Regions from separate parts of the Pseudobacter ginsenosidimutans genome, predicted to be linked through region 4. Evidence: riboswitches for the same ligand, from Rfam matches in the RefSeq annotation. Region 4 holds a riboswitch; each other region holds the start of a gene.
What was found. A riboswitch is a leader RNA that binds a small molecule or an ion and turns the genes downstream of it on or off. The one in region 4 is predicted to bind cobalamin.

Region 1 (4,171 bases), 2.7 Mb from region 4:
GTTGAGATAATCTGACCAATGCTCCCTGCGCAAGGGAAGCCCTTCGCGAATGGCAGGTTCATCAATTTGGATCAGGCCAATGCCGGACTGTTCCAAACCAATTACTTCATCCCTGATCGCAAGCGCAATCTGGGTACAGGTTTCACTGCGAGGCTGGTCATTGCGCACGAAGCTCCATTGCAGTATCGTGACCGGTCCGGTGAGCATTCCTTTCACGGGTTTGCCCGTGAGTGATTGCGCATAGGATGTCCAGCGTATGGTCATGGGAGCAGGGCGGCTCACGTCTCCATAAATGATGGGCGGCTTCACGCAGCGGCTGCCATAGCTCTGCACCCAGCCATTCTGAGAGAATACGAAACCACTGAGCTGCTCGCCGAAATACTCCACCATATCATTGCGCTCGAATTCGCCATGGACCAGTACATCGATCCCCATCTCTTCCTGCCAGCGGATACTCGCTTCAGTTTCCTTTTCGATCAGTTCATCGTATTGTTCCTGTGTGAGCTCTCCCTTTTTCCATTTAGCCCGCCAGCTTCTCACTTCAGCTGTTTGCGGAAAAGAACCGATAGTAGTGGTAGGGAACAAAGGCAGCTTCAATGCTTCATGCTGAAGTTTTTTACGATCAGCAAATACACTGTTGCGGGATGCGTCCTTTGGAGTTATTGCCGCTACCCGGTCTTTCACCGTTGAATTATGGATCAGGGCAGATGTTTTACGGTTATTATTAGCCGTTATATTCTCTTTCAATCTGGCATTGGCTATTTCATTGTTCTCTCCTGCCGCCAGTTGTTTGAGTGTAACCAGTTCTTCGATCTTCTGTTTGGCGAATGCCAGCCACTGCCTGATCTCCGGCGCGAGTGTTTTTTCATTTTTCTCCAATTCCAGGTCACAGGGAACATGCAATAATGAACAGGATGGCGCAAGCCAAACCCTGTCTGCACCCAGTTTGGCTACAGCTTTATTGATCAGTGCAAGGGTATGCTCAAAATTATTTTTCCAGATATTCCTTCCATCCACCACACCAAGAGAGAGGACCGTTCGGGTACGTACAATTTCCGTGGCGAGAATATCATCCAGTTGAGAAGGGCATCGTACGAGGTCCAGGTGCAGCACCTGTACCGGGAGGCTCAGAACTGTTGCCAGATTCTCTCCATAACATTCGAAATAACTGGCAAGTATGAGCTGCAGTTGCGGGAATTTATTCCTGATCTCCTGGTAGGTTTTGGTGAACACCTTCCTTTCGGCATCTGTAAGGTCAAGTGACAGACAGGGCTCATCCAACTGAATATAGTAAGCGCCTGCCTCTTCAAGCTTGCTCAACATTTCCAGGTACACTGGTAACAGGTTCTTGATCAGTTCGAGGCGATGGAATCCTGGCTCCTTTTCTTTACCCAGCAGGAGATAAGAAACAGGTCCGAGCAGCACCGGCTTTGCCGGGATGCCATGCTGCCTTGCTTCACTGAATTCATTCAGCGCTTTGTTGCTGAACAAAGTGAACTGCTGATTGGCTGTGAATTCCGGAACGATGTAATGATAATTGGTATCGAACCATTTGGTCATTTCCATGGCAGTGATATCATAGCCATCTTTCTGATAGCCCCTGGCCATGGCGAAGAGCAGATCGATATGCGGCAGCTGTTTCTCCTGCACAAGGTCGTGGTAACGGGCAGGGATAGCCCCAACCATCAAACTGGTGTCCAGCACCTGGTCATAAAAAGAAAAATCATTGCAGGGAATGAGATCGATACCGGCATCTTTTTGCAGTTTCCAGTTGTGCAGCCTGATGGCGCTACCGGTTTGCATCAGTTGCTGTGCACTCAGTTTTCCGGCCCAGTACTGCTCTGATGCTTTCTTGAGTTCTCTTTGGCTGCCAATCCGCGGGTAGCCGAGGTTTTGTGTTTGCATGTTCTCGCTTTTAAAGATGATGAATCAGTTAAAAGCTCTTTGCTAAACAGGAATGCAATAATGAAAAAGAAGAAAGACGGAAGAGATGGATATGCGCATGCGATCACATTACCAGCTGAAGCTAAAGCGGTATGTGTTGGAGCATATCAATTCAACAATCGCTTCTTTCCACGAAAGCACTGTCAAATTCAATAAAGGCAGGTCTCCTGGCTTGTAACGTTTCTACCGTCCTTCCCATTCCGTGTTTGCGGAACAGTGGACAACGAGGGTAAAAACTCAGGTATGTTACTTACAGTTGCGGGACAGCTTGTGATTCGCACACAATTCCCTATTAATCCCATCTTACATGGGAACCTATACTGTTTGATAAGATGTATAGAAAAGAACTTGAGGATGCAAATTAGTGCATTTGCAGGAAATGAAGAGGTTGATCTGAAAAGCAAAAGCGCACCTGCAAGAGGTGCGCCTTCGATATACTATAGAAAGATAAGTCTATGCTTCGCAGCTTTTGCAGCTCACCAGGTTGGTGACCATTTCTTTTGAAACGCTTTGGCTGCGCTGGTAGTACAGGGTCTTAACACCCAGTTTCCAGGCTTCGATCAGCAGTTTGTTCACTTCTCTTACGGGAAGATCCGAAGGGATGTTCAGGTTCAGGCTCTGGCTCTGGTCAACATATTGCTGACGGATGGAAGCCTGTTGGATGATTTCCAGCTGACTGATCTCCTTGAATGTTTTGAACACATCTTTTTCATCCTGTGTCAGCTCTTTCAGGTGCTGTACGCTACCATGGTTCAGCATAATGCCGCGCCATGTATCTTCATTATCGATGCCTTTCTTCACCAGCAGTTCTTTCAGGTATTTGTTCTTGCGCATGAAGTTGCCTTTGGAAAGACCTGCTTTGTAATAGTTGCTGCTGAATGGCTCGATGCCGGGTGATGTTTGTCCGAGGATCGCGCTGGAAGAAGTTGTTGGAGCGATGGCCAGCAAAGTGGTGTTCCTCTTGCCGTATCCTTTCAACAGATCGGGTTCGCCATAGATCCATGCCAGGTCTTTGCTGGCCTTGTTGGCTTTCTCCTGGATGTCTTTGAAAATGGCGGCGGTCAGTTGCTTGGCGCGCAGTCCTTCAAACGGTATCATATTCTTTTGCAGGTAAGAATGCCATCCCAGTACGCCTAATCCGAGCGCGCGGTGTCTTTTGGCAAACTTGTTGGCTGCTTCGAGATAGTGATTGCCTTCAGTTTTGGCGATGAATTCCTGCAATACTGCATCGAGGAAGAATACTGCCAGCTTCACTGCATTGGTATCTTTCCATTCATCGTACAGCTCCAGGTTCATGGAGGAGAGGCAGCAGATGAATGACTCGTCGATGGAAGAGGGCAGCATGATCTCGGAACAGAGATTGCTGGCGTGAATGGTCAGGTTCTGGTCTTTGTATACCTGTGGTTTGTTCCTGTTCACGTTATCGGAGAAGAAGATATATGGAAGTCCTTTCTGCTGGCGGCTTTCAAGCACTTTGGCCCAGATCTCCCTTTTCTTCATATCTCCATCGATCATATCCTGCATCCAATAGTCGGGCACACAAACACCGTAGAAAAGATTCTGGATGGGGTGACCGATATCTTTGATAGAGAGGAATTCTTCGATATCACCGTGATCGATATCCATGTAGGCAGCAAAGGCGCCGCGTCTAACGCCACCTTGTGAGATGGTGTCCATGGCTGTATCGAAAAGGCGCATGAAACTAACGGCTCCACTGCTCTTACCATTGTCGGTCACTGCGCTTCCGCGTTCGCGGAGGGCGCCGAAGTAAGCGGAGGTTCCGCCGCCGAGCTTGGTTTGCATGATCACTTCACCCAGTTTGTGGGTGATGCCTTCGATATGATCGGGAACGTGTACGTTGAAGCAGGAGATAGGCAATCCTCTTTCCGTACCCATATTGGCCCAGATGGGAGAGCTGAGGCTCATCCATCCTCTTTCCACCATTTCTTTGAAAGCATCTTTCAGCTCCGGCTTGTACAAACGTTGCGCTGCAGCGCTGCAGATACGTTCGATAGCACCTTCAACAGTCTCCCCTTTCAGCAGATAGCCCCTGTTCAGGATCTGTTCACTTTCTTCATTCTTCCACCACAATTTTTCCTGCTCATATTTGCCGGCTATATCTGGTAATTGGTCCGCAGCTGGTGCGGCAGTTTCAAATAATGTTGTCATACACAAAAGATTTAATGGGTTTGGATAAACACTAATCTCAATCAATTAAAACAAATCG
Region 2 (4,171 bases), 1.2 Mb from region 4:
GGCATGTTCAATCTCAATGCACAAATCAGAACCGGCGATTCAGACCGTAACAATATTTTCAATTATTCCCGCCAATCGGGTGATGGTTACCGTGATCATACCAGTTTCAGGAGAGATATGGCCAGTTGGGAATCGCAGTTCAAATTCAATGATCGGCAAAGTTTACAAACTTCCGTCCTCTATGGCGATCTCTATTACCAGACACCCGGCGGACTCACCAAGGCAGAGTACCTCGCCAATCCACGCGGGGCGCGGCCCGCAGCCGGTATGTTCCCCGGCGCTGATCAGGCAAATGCCAGCATCCGTCAGCAGACATTCCTCGCCGGTATCACACATAACTATGCATTCAGTGAGGCCCTTGAAAACACTACTACTGTGTACGGCGCGTTCAGTATGCTGAAGAATCCCACTTTCAGGAATTATGAAAAAAGATCAGAGCCGCATTTCGGTGGCCGGTCGGTTTTCACCTGGCGTGCAGCCATCAGTGACGCAACCCGTCTCACTATTCTCGCCGGAGCAGAAGCGCAACGCGGTTTCTTCAACACCAAAACATTCGCCAATAATGGCGGCAGCCCCGCTGCATTGCAAACCGATGATGAGATCAACAACTGGCTCTATTCAGTATTTGCGCAGGCAGAACTGCAATTCAAAACTGGTACCACTATCCAGGCAGGCGTAAGCAGCAATAAATCCAGCATCAGTATCCAACGTTTATCCTCACCCGATTTACCTCTACAAAAGAGAACCTATAATAATGAATGGGCGCCCCGTGTGGCCGTTTCGCAGAAGCTGATCCCGCAGTTACTCCTGTATGCGAGTGTGAGTCAGGGCTTCTCTCCCCCTACTTCACAGGAAGTATTGCCCAGCACCACCGAGATCAATACAAGCCTCAATGCCGAACATGGCGTGAACTACGAAGCAGGTGTGAAAAGCAATTGGTTCAATAACGCATTGTATGTTGAAGTGAATGCCTTCCGCTACCAATTGCAGGAAGCGATCGTTCAGCGAAGGGATGGCAGCGGCGCAGACTATTTCGAGAATGCAGGCAGCACCAGGCAGGAAGGTATCGAATCACAGGCACGATATCTTTTCGTTCCTAATAAACCTGGCTTTCTCTCCAATGTTCAACTCTGGGCCAGTCATACCTGGTACTTCTTCCGTTATCGTAATTTCAAACAGTTGAATACCGATCTGAAAGGAAAAGACCTACCCGGGGTTTCTCCACATACAGTAGCTGCGGGACTTGATGTAAATACAAAGCCAGGCCTCTATACCAATATCACCTTCTTCTACAGTGATCCCGTTGCGCTGAATGACGCCAATACGGATCATGCAGGCTCCTATCAACTCACCGGCGCCAGGGCCGGATGGCGCAAAGCTTTTAACGCACATATCAGTTTTGACCTCTATGCCGGGGTGGACAATCTCTTCAACACAGAGTATAGCCTGGGCAATGATGTGAATGCTGCCGGTGGCCGCTATTTCAACACTGCGCCGGGAGTAAATTACTTCGGCGGGCTTACACTTCGCTACGATTGGTAATAGAAAGTACTGCCCGCCATCACTCGCCCCGGGAGGCGGGCGACTGACCACACTCAAATAACACCCGTTAGTAAATAGTTTTTGTCCGGTGTTTCCACAGGAGTACATTTGCTGCCGTAATTGGTTTCCCGGATCCGCAAGGTCCCGGGATTAAAAGGGAAACCGGTGTAATTCCGGTGCTATCCCCGTAGCTGTAAGTTGCAGATGCAGTATCAGATCCCACTGCATCATTGTTCAATCTTCATACCACTATCTTTTTTCGATGGGAAGGTGTTGAACAGGTAACGAGCCAGAAGACCTGCCAGTTATGTTTCAATCACATCAACGAGCTTTCGGGTGAAAAGCCGGGATGAAATGAGCGCCTCATCGCGCTGCCTCACATTTCATTTCTGTAATGAATTTCCGAAGGCTCATAGTAAACTAACTATGAGCATGAACAAAAAACTTCTCTCCCTTGCCGCATTGCTGGCTGCGATGTATGCCAATGCGCAGGACTCCACTTCCGGAAAACAACTGGATGAAGTGGTGGTAACAGCTTCCAAGTACGAACGCAAAGCATCTGAAACAGGAAAAGTGATCACCGTTCTGGACAGAACTGTCCTGGACCGCAGCACCGGTAAAGACCTCGCCCAACTGCTCACCGAGCAAACAGGTATGGTAGTGAACGGCGCTACCAGCAATCCCGGAAAAGACAAATCGATCTTCTTCCGCGGCGCCACATCCAACTACACAGTGATCCTCATCAATGGAATTCCACTGGCCGATCCTTCCGGAACCGGCGGAGCATTTGATCTGCGCCTGATCCCTATCGATCAGATCGAAAGGATCGAGATCCTTAAAGGAGCTCAGTCTACACTCTACGGCCCCAACGCAGTTGCCGGTGTGATCAATATCATCACCCGCAAAGGCACCAAAGGAAAACCTGCCGAAGTATACGGCAGTTATGCCATGGGCAGCTACAATACCATCAAGGCCGATGCCGGAATGGGTGGAGGAAATGATAAACTCCGTTACAATATCGGATTCACCCATTTTGAAACGAAAGGTATCTCCGAAGCGCTGGACACGGCTGCTGTAAAGACTTTCGACAAAGATGGCTACATGCAGAAATCCGTGAACGTGAACCTCGATGGAGAGATCATCGAGAACCTTCGCGTAAAACCATTCTTCCGTTATGCCGCCATCGGCGGTGATTTCGATGGAGGCTCCTTCTTCGATTCAAAGACCAACAACTACGAAAGCAAACTCATCACGGCCGGTACCCAGGTGAATTACAAATTCAAAAAAGGACAGGTAACCGCCCAATACCAGTTCGATGATGTAGACAGGATCTCCGGCGGTTTCGCCTACAGGGGCAAGGCACAACTGGCTGAAGCATTCGCGCAATATGATCTACATGATAAAGTACAGGTTTTGGCTGGCTTCGATGCACGCATTCAGCAACTGCTGGATACCACTATCGAAAACAAGAACCCGGACATTACCATTCTCAGCCCCTATCTCTCCGTTTTCTTGAAAGACCTCAACGGCTTTTACCTGGAAGCAGGTGCTCGACTCAATAACCACAGTGAATTCGGCAATCATTTCACCTACAGCATCAATCCTTCTTATCTCATCAATAAGAACGTGAAAGTATTTGCGAATCTCGCTTCAGCTTTCAGAGCCCCCAGCCTGAACGAGCTCTATGGCCTTTGGGGCAGCAACCCTGAACTGAAGCCGGAAAAATCCTACACCTGGGAACTCGGTACACAGGCATCACTCATCAACAATGTGCTGGAAGCACGTGTTGTGTATTTCAACAGGCATATCAACGATGTGATCACCTGGATCAACAACCGAAATGAGAACCTGAACGAACAAAAAGACCAGGGCCTCGAGATCGAACCATCGATCAATATCACCAAAGACCTCAACATCAAAATGTATTACAGTTATGTTGATGGCAAAGTAACTACCACTGAAAACGGAAAAGACAGCACTTATTACAACCTGGTGCGGAGGCCCAAACATGCTTTCGGCGCAACCATCGGTTACCAGGTGACAAAGAACCTGTTCGTGAGCACCAATGTGTACACATATGGCAAACGTTATGATCTGGCCTTCGGACCTCCTCCCACTTATGCCCAGGTGATGGAGCCACTGAACAGCTACACAATCTGGAATGCCTATGCAGAATACAAACTACTGAACAACCGTATCCGTATATTTGCTGATGTGAAAAATATCACCGACGCCCAATACCAGGAGGTATTGGGTTATGGTACACTCGGCACCAATTTCATTGCCGGTGTGGCTGTCAGGTTATAAACTTTAAAACAGAACTTCCATGTCATTGAAACAATTCAATCCTCGCAACACAGTACTGTTCGCCTTTATGGTAGTGGTTGCACTGATGAGGATATTCCTCAGTGCTGAAGCGCCCATGAATCCCATCGCCACTTTCACTCCGCTCGGAGCAATGGCTTTATTTGGTGGGACCTATTTCAACAACAGGGCCAAATCTGTGCTCTTCCCTGTACTGACACTCTGGATGAGTGATATCATCCTCAACCGTTTTGTTTATTACAATGAGTGGAGATTCTTTTATGAAGGTTTCTACTGGACTTATATCTCTTATGCGCTGATGGCT
Region 3 (4,171 bases), 1.2 Mb from region 4:
ATGGACTATAATCTCAACAAAAAAACAACCCTGGGCATTATCCTGAATGGCACAACCCGGAAAAGGAACGATGGATCGGAATACATCACGCAAATGTTCAGCACCAACGATTATCCGGATTCCACCGGCAGGGGCAACAACTCCACCCATGGCAGATGGGAACAACTGGGAGCCAATGCCAATATGCAGCACCGGTTCACAGAAAAAGGCGAAGAAATAACAGCAGACCTCAATTATATCCGATACAATAACAGAAGTACGCAGGACCTGAGCAATTACGTTGAAGACCAGTCAGGCCAGTTGGGCAATATCAGCAATTTCCTTTACCGGCTTCCCTACAGTACCGATGTATTCACTGCAAGAATGGATTATTCATTACCATTGAAAAACAAGGCAAGCTTCAGCACCGGCCTCAAATCAGGGCTGGTAAAGAACAATCACCAATCCGACTATTATTCCATTCCTGACAACAAGCCTGTTCCGGATTACAGTAAATCCAACCACTTCATCTATCGTGAATATATACACGCTTTGTATGTGAACGGGCGGAAAGACTGGAAACGATTCGGTCTGCAACTCGGCCTGAGATGGGAGTACACGCAAACCAAAGGCAACCAGCTGGGAAACGAGGCAGTGGCCCCATCGATGTTCAGACGTAACTACCATTCCTTTTTTCCATCTTTCTTCACTTCTTACAAACTGGACAGTGCGGGAAAAAACTCACTGGCATTCAGTTATGCCAGAAGGATCAACCGGCCGGGCTATCACCAGCTCAACCCATTCCTGTTCTTTATCGATCAGTACAGCTATACCACCGGTAACCCCATGCTGAATCCCACAATCGCCAATCGCATTGAACTGAACTGGCGATACAAACAATTACTGACCACCCGTCTCATGTACGAAAGGCAGGATGATGGCATTGCCAATGCTACGCAGATCGATAAGAACACGCAGATCAACAGGCCGGAAAATTTCGCAGCCCGCGATCTCCTTGCATTGATGGTGAACCTGAGTTTCAAACCCGCCAAATGGTGGAACATGAACTTTCATATTGCCGGCGCCAGATTCTCTACAAATGGAAAGCTGTACAACCAGTCGATCGACCTTCAACTCTATACCTGGAGAACGCAAATACAGAATCAATTCAGCATAAGCAAAACCTGGAGCGCAGAGCTGTATGCCACTTATCACGCGCCGAACATCAACTTCCAGACCTACGTGAAATCCAGGTATTGGATAAATACGGCCGTCCAAAAGAAAGTATTGAAGAACAAAGGCTCCATCAAGCTCAACCTGGAAGATATTTTCCATTCCATGGGAACCAGGGAGGAGAACAGGGGCCTGGTGAATGCATATTCTTTCCGCACCAATGATCCCGATACGCGACGTATAGCCATTTCCTTCAGCTACAATTTTGGTAAGGAAACATTCAGCCGTAAACGAAAATACAATGACGATGCTGCCGATGAATTAAAAGAGCGGGCACAGTAAAGGATTTTCCCGATCACAATCTTTTTGCTCCCGATCCCGAAAACAGGATGTACTCAGCATTGATGTAAAATTCTAATCAACCAGCATAAACGAAGCCGCTTGCTGCGATTTTGCAGCAGGCGGCTTTCTAATATAAAATATCATTACCTTCGCCCCCGCATTTGGTTCTTCAACCACTCCGGTGGAAGAGGATTAAAATGGGAACCCGGTGTAAATCCGGGACTATCCCCGTAGCTGTAAATTCCAGTAATGGTTTGTCTAACAAAGCCACTGTTCTCGCTCCCCGCAGAATGGGAAGGCAGGCAAACCGGAATAAGTCAGAAGACCTGCCAGATGCTCTAGTCGTAGCTTTCGGGTGAAAGGTTTCAGGACAACAGTGCGGACCCCGCATGTATTCCATCTATTCCTGCAAGGCTATTACTGATCTGAGAATGTTTTTTCATCAATTCAAAATTGATCTGTAATACCATCAGCTCATGAAAAATGTAATCAAAGTATCCGCACTCTGCATTGTAACCACTATGGCAGGGCTCACCGGATGTAAAAAAGATTCCGACGAGAAAATACCGGATGCCGTAACTATCAAAACACCTGCCGGAGGTTTCACAGCCGACAGGTTGAAAACACTGAAGCTTTCCACAGAAACCAATATTACCAACGGAACCCGGGAATGGAAAGTAGACGATCAGCTGGTGAGCACAGACAGTGTTTACTATTTCATCAGCGACAAGGAAGGTACTTACCAGGTATCCATCACAGTTAGTAACGGCAACAGGATTGCCACCAGCACAGCAACCATCCAGGTGAAGAATGAAACGGTTGCGTACAAACGTAATGCCATGAAAGTATTCGATTTTCAGCCGGCGCCAGGTCAATTCCTGAATGAACTGCCCATGTGGGAATCAGGCATTACCGAAGCACAGATGATCGCCAGGGCACAGGATGAGATCCTGGCCAACCGCATGGTGTCTCTCGGTACTTTTGGCGGCTATATCGTAATGGGCTTCGACCACGCCGTTATGAACGTTCCCGGACAGGCCAATTTCAGGGTGCTGGGCAATGGATTCGCTACCTGGTCTGAAGCCGGTATCATCGAAGTAGCCGTAGATGCCAATGGCAACGGATTGCCCGATGATGAATGGTTCGAGATCGCAGGATCGGAATACAACAAAGCCTCCACCATCAAAGATTATGAGATCACCTATTACAAGCCCAATGAAGAAAAAGAACCCGTGACCCACCCCAATTTCCCTTACGCATCGGATATGGAATATATCAAATGGACAGATAACAAAGGGGCACCGGATATGTGTATAAGAACTCTTTCCATAGTCAATCCTATTATCCCCAGTGGAAAGGGAATACCCTCACCTTCAAAGGCACTAAGATCGCGAATGATAAGATCGAGAACAGTTCAGAAGATCCGGAATTCCCGTATTGGACCAGTGGTGAATTCGATTTCGGTTATGCAGATAACTGGCCGAATAGCGATGAAAGATCCGCTATAAAGCTGGATTGGGCCGTGAGTAAAAAAACCGGACAACCCGTAAAACTTTCCGGCATTCACTTCGTGCGTGTATACACCGGCCTGCTCGCCGATATCGGCTGGCTCGGAGAGCTCTCTACTGAAGTTGGAGGAGCAGAAGACCTTAATATTCCAAAAAAATAATCGGACGATCAGGGCTTGCAAAGCCTTGCCATAACTAACTTTTATGGTCATGCGCTTTGCAGTCTGCTGGTTGAATTTTCCTGTTAATGAAGCATCCCTTTTCATACCTTCTCCTCTCCCTTCTTTGCTCAACCGCGGCGGTTCAAGGCTTCGCGCAGCAGCAGCACAGTTCCGGCGTTCGTCACCTGGATTCCGTTGTAGTAACTGGTGAAAGATCCCGCAGGGAGATCATTCCTGTGCAGGTACTTTCCGGAGCAGCGCTGAAAAAACTCAGCGTGTATTCCGTGGCAGATGCCATCCGCTATTTCTCCGGTGTACAGGTGAAAGATTATGGCGGTATCGGCGGACTGAAAACGGTGGATGTGCGCAGCCTGGGCAGCCATCATGTAAAAGTATTCTACGATGATATTGAATTCAGCAATGCCCAGAACGGCGTAGTGGACCTGGGCAGGTTTTCGCTTGACAATATGGAAGCCATCAGTCTCCACAATGGTCAGAAAAGCGCCATCCTGCAATCAGCCAAAGATTATGCATCTGCCAGTTCCGTTTACCTCACTGCCCGTATGCCGCAGGTAACAAAAGAGAAAAAAGATCTCTTCAAAGCCACCATCAAAGCAGGTTCCTTTGGCACCATCAACCCTTCAGGATTCTGGGAACACAGATGGTCAGACAAGATCAGTTCTGCGTTCAGTGCAGAATTCCTGAACACTAGCGGAGAATACAAATTCCGCTACGCGAAAAAAGACGGATACGATACAACAGAAAAAAGGAAAAATGGAAATGTGCAATTGTTCCGCCTGGAAGGAACAGTATTTGGCAAAGTATTGAATGGTGAATGGAAAGCCAGGCTGTACTGGTACAAATCAGAAAGAGGTTATCCCGGCGCAGCCGTTCGCGAACTGCCGGGATTGTTCCCGAACCAGGACAGGCAGTGGGACAATAACTTTTTTGCACAGGCATCTTTCCGGAAGAATATCAGCAAGTGGTATACCCTGCAGTTGAAAACAA
Region 4 (4,171 bases):
GTGAAGTGTATTCCAGGATCTCTGTGCAGAGGTTGGAGCTCTTGATGGTGCCGAGGTTCTGCTGGTTGGATTTGCGGTTGGCGGAATCCTTGTACAGCAGGTAAGGCGTTCCTGTTTCGATCTGTGCGTCCAGGATTGCAAACCAGAGGTCCTGCGCTTTAACGGTCTTGCGCATACGCTTTTCCTGTTCATACTGATTGTACAGTTTTTCGAATTCATCTCCCCAGCATTCGTGGAGGCCTGGCGCTTCGTGGGGGCAGAACAGGCTCCAGTCGCCGTTCTCTTCCACACGTTTCATGAAGAGGTCCGGGATCCAGAGGGCGTAGAAGAGGTCGCGTGCGCGGAGTTCTTCTTTACCGTGGTTCTTGCGGAGGTCGAGGAATTCGAATACGTCTGCGTGCCATGGTTCGAGGTAGATGGCGAATGCGCCTTTACGTTTGCCGCCGCCCTGATCTACGTAGCGGGCAGTGTCGTTGTAAACGCGCAGCATGGGGATGATGCCGTTGCTGGTGCCGTTGGTGCCGCCGATATAGGAGCCGGTGGCGCGGATGCCATGAATAGACAGACCGATACCGCCGGCGCTCTGGGAGATCTTGGCTGTTTGTTTGAGGGTGTCGTAGATACCATCGATGCTATCGTCCTTCATGGTGAGGAGGAAGCAGGAGCTCATCTGTGGTTTGGGTGTACCTGCATTGAAGAGTGTGGGCGTAGCGTGTGTGAACCAGCGTTCGCTCATCATATGGTAGGTTTTGATAGCGGCATCGATATCCTGTTTGTGGATACCGAGGGCAACGCGCATGTACATATGCTGCGGGCGTTCTGCTACTTTACCGTCCACTTTGAGGAGGTATGATTTCTCGAGTGTTTTGAAACCGAAATAATCGAATGCATAATCGCGGTCGTAGATGATGGTGGAGTCCAGCAGTTCGTGGTGTTGCTGGATCACTTCCCATACGTCGTCTGCGAGGAGGGGTGCGGCTTTGCCGGCTTTGGCGTCCCTGCATTCGTAGAGGAGCTTCATGGTATCTGAGAAGCTCTTGATAGTATTCTTGTGCAGGTTACTGATGGCGATGCGGCTGGCGAGCAGTGCATAGTCCGGGTGCTTCACGGTGAGTGAGGCGGCAGTTTCTGCAGCGAGGTTGTCCAGTTCAGTGGTGGTAACGCCATCGTATAATCCTTCGATCACTTTCTTGGCCACATCGATGGAATTCACGAACCGTCTGTCGAGACCGTAGCAGAGTTTTTCAACGCGTGCCGTGATCTTATCGAATTTGACGGATTCTTTTTTTCCGTTTCTTTTAACTACAAACATGTGCTGAGATATTAATGGTGGTAGTAAGTATGGTTAGTTTATCAGGTATTGCTTAGAAATCTTCATCCAGGGAGAAGGAATTATTTTCTTTGTTGCCTCCCATTACACCTGCTTTCTGGTAATCACCCACGCGTTTTTCGAAGAAGTTGGTTTTGCCTTCGAGCGAGATCATTTCCATGAAGTCGAATGGGTTGGTGGCGTTGAACATCTTTTCACATCCCAGTTCCATGAGCCAGCGATCTGCAACGAACTCGATGTATTGCTGCATGAGGCGGGCATTCATGCCGATGAGGTCAACGGGTAGTGCTTCAGTGACGAATTCTTTTTCGATGCGGACAGCGTCTCCGATGATCTTGTACACCTGTTCTTTGGGAAGCTGGTTGTTGAGCATGCTGTAAAGAAGACAGGCGAATTCACAGTGGAGGCCTTCATCGCGACTGATCAGTTCATTGGAGAAAGTGAGGCCTGGCATGAGGCCGCGTTTTTTCATCCAGAAGATGGAGCAGAAGGAGCCGGAGAAGAAGATGCCTTCAACGGCGGCGAATGCGACCAGTCTTTCTGCAAAGGAGCCGTTCTCGATCCAGCGGAGCGCCCATTCGGCTTTCTTTTTCACTGCGGGTACTGTATCGATGGCGTGGAAGAGATGGTGTTTTTCCTGTGGGTCTTTTACATATGTATCGATCAGGAGGGCATAAGTTTCAGAATGGATATTTTCCATCATGATCTGGAAGCCGTAGAAGCAGCGTGCTTCGGGGAGTTGCACTTCAGACATGAAGTTAACGGCCAGGTTTTCGTTCACGATGCCATCGCTGGCTGCGAAGAATGCCAATACGTGGGAGATGAAATGACGCTCTCCGTCGTTCAGGGCAGCCCAGTCTTTCAGGTCGCCACTCAGGTCTATCTCTTCAGCTGTCCAGAAACTGGCTTCATGCTTCTTGTACATTTCCCAGACTCTGGGATAGTTGATGGGAAGGATCACAAAGCGATCTTTGTTTTCCTGTAAAAGAATTTCGTTTTCGTGTTGCATACTATCGCTTTTAAATTCACATTTTAATGATCGCAGTGAGGGTAAGTGACGGCGATAATATGCCCTCTACTTCATTCCTGGAATAAAGTACAGGCATCTATCATAGTTATGCATTTACCTTTAATGCGAAGGATTCAGCACAGATCAATACCGGCAGGTATTCTGACTTGTTTGTAGTCCGCTTTTTGAGGGCGGTAAACTTACAGTTGCGCAACAGTCCATGAATCACACATGGTTCCCCTGAAATCTCCCGGAGGCTGCGAGCAGGTCCGGGAACCGGTACAAATTGCGTACAAGAGCTGACTGCAAACGTAGCATCCGGGGGAGCGTTTTCCAATTTAACTTAATCACAGGATGTGTATAATTAATGGGGATGATGTGGAAGTGCAGGAATGATGCGGCTTATGTCTGGTAAGGGTTTGAAGGGTGCAGAAGCATTACGGGTTTGGAAGGAGGTGATGGCCGGAAAGGCCCATTGGGGTTGAATGGTGGATTGCAAAACGATAGATGGAAACACTTATCAGGCAGCAAAAAAAATAATCATGTAATAAAATTATAGATATGTCCCTTTAGGCCTTTAGTAACGTTAATGAATATGCGATCTATTCCGGGTTATTTATATCGATTACATAACCTGTTCATTCTTCTCTATGGCCGGTTTGCGGAAAATCCCGCTCTGCCTTGTCCGGATCACTTTGCAACCGGTTGTTACGTGTCTTCTGGACGCATTCAAAAAAATATTGATAAGTTCCACCATAAGACTAACGATCGTTACCTTACTTTTGGATTGCCAAACAGATCCTGTCATCAGACAACAACATTTTTTTCAGATGAAAACAACCAGCAGTATTCTCTTACTTCATGAGGTAGGCATTCACGACATCGACCTGGTCGGTGGCAAGAATGCTTCCCTGGGCGAGATGCTACAAAACCTCACCAATCTTGGTGTAAACATTCCCGGAGGTTTTGTCATCACAGTGAACGCCTACAATGAGTTTATCAAATTCAACAATCTCGACTCAACCATCCGGGCGCTGGTGAAAGAGATCGATTACAACAACGTGGAATCGCTTCGCCGTGCAGGTTTGCAGGTCCGGAACCTGGTGCGTAACTCCAAATTCCCTCCGGAACTGGGGCAGCAGATCATCGAAGCATACTACACGCTCTCTGCAAAGTATGATCAGCAAGGTACAGACGTGGCCGTGCGTTCTTCCGCCACCGCTGAAGATCTGCCCGATGCATCCTTTGCAGGTCAGCAGGAAACTTATCTCAACGTACGCGGACCAGCCGCGCTCATCGATGCAGTTCGTAACTGTTTTGCATCACTCTTCACGGACCGCGCCATCAGCTATCGCGAAACTTTCAAGTACGATCACTTCTCCGTAGGCCTTTCCGTCTGCGTACAGAAAATGGTCCGTTCAGACCTTGGAAGTTCCGGCGTTGCTTTCTCACTCGATACCGAGAGCGGTTTCAAAGATGTGATCGTGATCAACGGTTCTTACGGACTGGGTGAAATGGTAGTGCAGGGCAGCGTATCTCCTGATGAATTCATCGTGTTCAAGCCCACGCTGGAAAAGGGATACAAATCCATCATCGAGAAAAAGCTCGGCGTAAAGGACCAGAAGATGGTGTATGGAGATGATCCTGATGAGCGCGTACGCATCATCCCAACAGAACGTTCTGCGCAGTACCGTTTTTGTCTTTCCGATGAGAACATCCTGAAGCTTGCCGGATGGGTGGCCATCATCGAACAGTACTACAGCAAGATCAAGAACTACTGGTGCCCTATGGACGTGGAATGGGCGCTGGACGGACTTTCCCAGGAACTCTTC

Region 1: another riboswitch for cobalamin. It lies ahead of metE (5-methyltetrahydropteroyltriglutamate--homocysteine S-methyltransferase); the one in region 4 lies ahead of FSB84_RS30015 (ribonucleoside-diphosphate reductase small subunit).
Region 2: another riboswitch for cobalamin. It lies ahead of FSB84_RS04250 (TonB-dependent receptor plug domain-containing protein); the one in region 4 lies ahead of FSB84_RS30015 (ribonucleoside-diphosphate reductase small subunit).
Region 3: another riboswitch for cobalamin. It lies ahead of FSB84_RS25345 (PKD-like domain-containing protein); the one in region 4 lies ahead of FSB84_RS30015 (ribonucleoside-diphosphate reductase small subunit).

The regions. Positions count from the first base shown of each region.
Region 1 covers NZ_CP042431.1:2,517,564-2,521,734, reverse strand. Annotated here, with positions in the region: gene metE (5-methyltetrahydropteroyltriglutamate--homocysteine S-methyltransferase) at 1-1,905, opposite strand, end outside; cobalamin riboswitch at 2,085-2,278, opposite strand; gene FSB84_RS10340 (ribonucleoside-diphosphate reductase subunit alpha) at 2,398-4,113, opposite strand; gene FSB84_RS10335 (ribonucleotide-diphosphate reductase subunit beta) at 4,159-4,171, opposite strand, start outside.
Region 2 covers NZ_CP042431.1:1,079,026-1,083,196, forward strand. Annotated here, with positions in the region: gene FSB84_RS04245 (TonB-dependent receptor) at 1-1,542, shown strand, start outside; cobalamin riboswitch at 1,647-1,862, shown strand; gene FSB84_RS04250 (TonB-dependent receptor plug domain-containing protein) at 1,975-3,849, shown strand; gene FSB84_RS04255 (DUF6580 family putative transport protein) at 3,869-4,171, shown strand, end outside.
Region 3 covers NZ_CP042431.1:6,467,579-6,471,749, forward strand. Annotated here, with positions in the region: gene FSB84_RS25340 (outer membrane beta-barrel protein) at 1-1,494, shown strand, start outside; cobalamin riboswitch at 1,640-1,842, shown strand; gene FSB84_RS25345 (PKD-like domain-containing protein) at 1,971-3,002, shown strand; gene FSB84_RS30740 (hypothetical protein) at 3,017-3,163, shown strand; gene FSB84_RS25350 (TonB-dependent receptor plug domain-containing protein) at 3,250-4,171, shown strand, end outside.
Region 4 covers NZ_CP042431.1:7,650,317-7,654,487, reverse strand. Annotated here, with positions in the region: gene FSB84_RS30020 (ribonucleoside-diphosphate reductase subunit alpha) at 1-1,312, opposite strand, end outside; gene FSB84_RS30015 (ribonucleoside-diphosphate reductase small subunit) at 1,365-2,339, opposite strand; cobalamin riboswitch at 2,475-2,635, opposite strand; gene ppsA (phosphoenolpyruvate synthase) at 3,170-4,171, shown strand, end outside.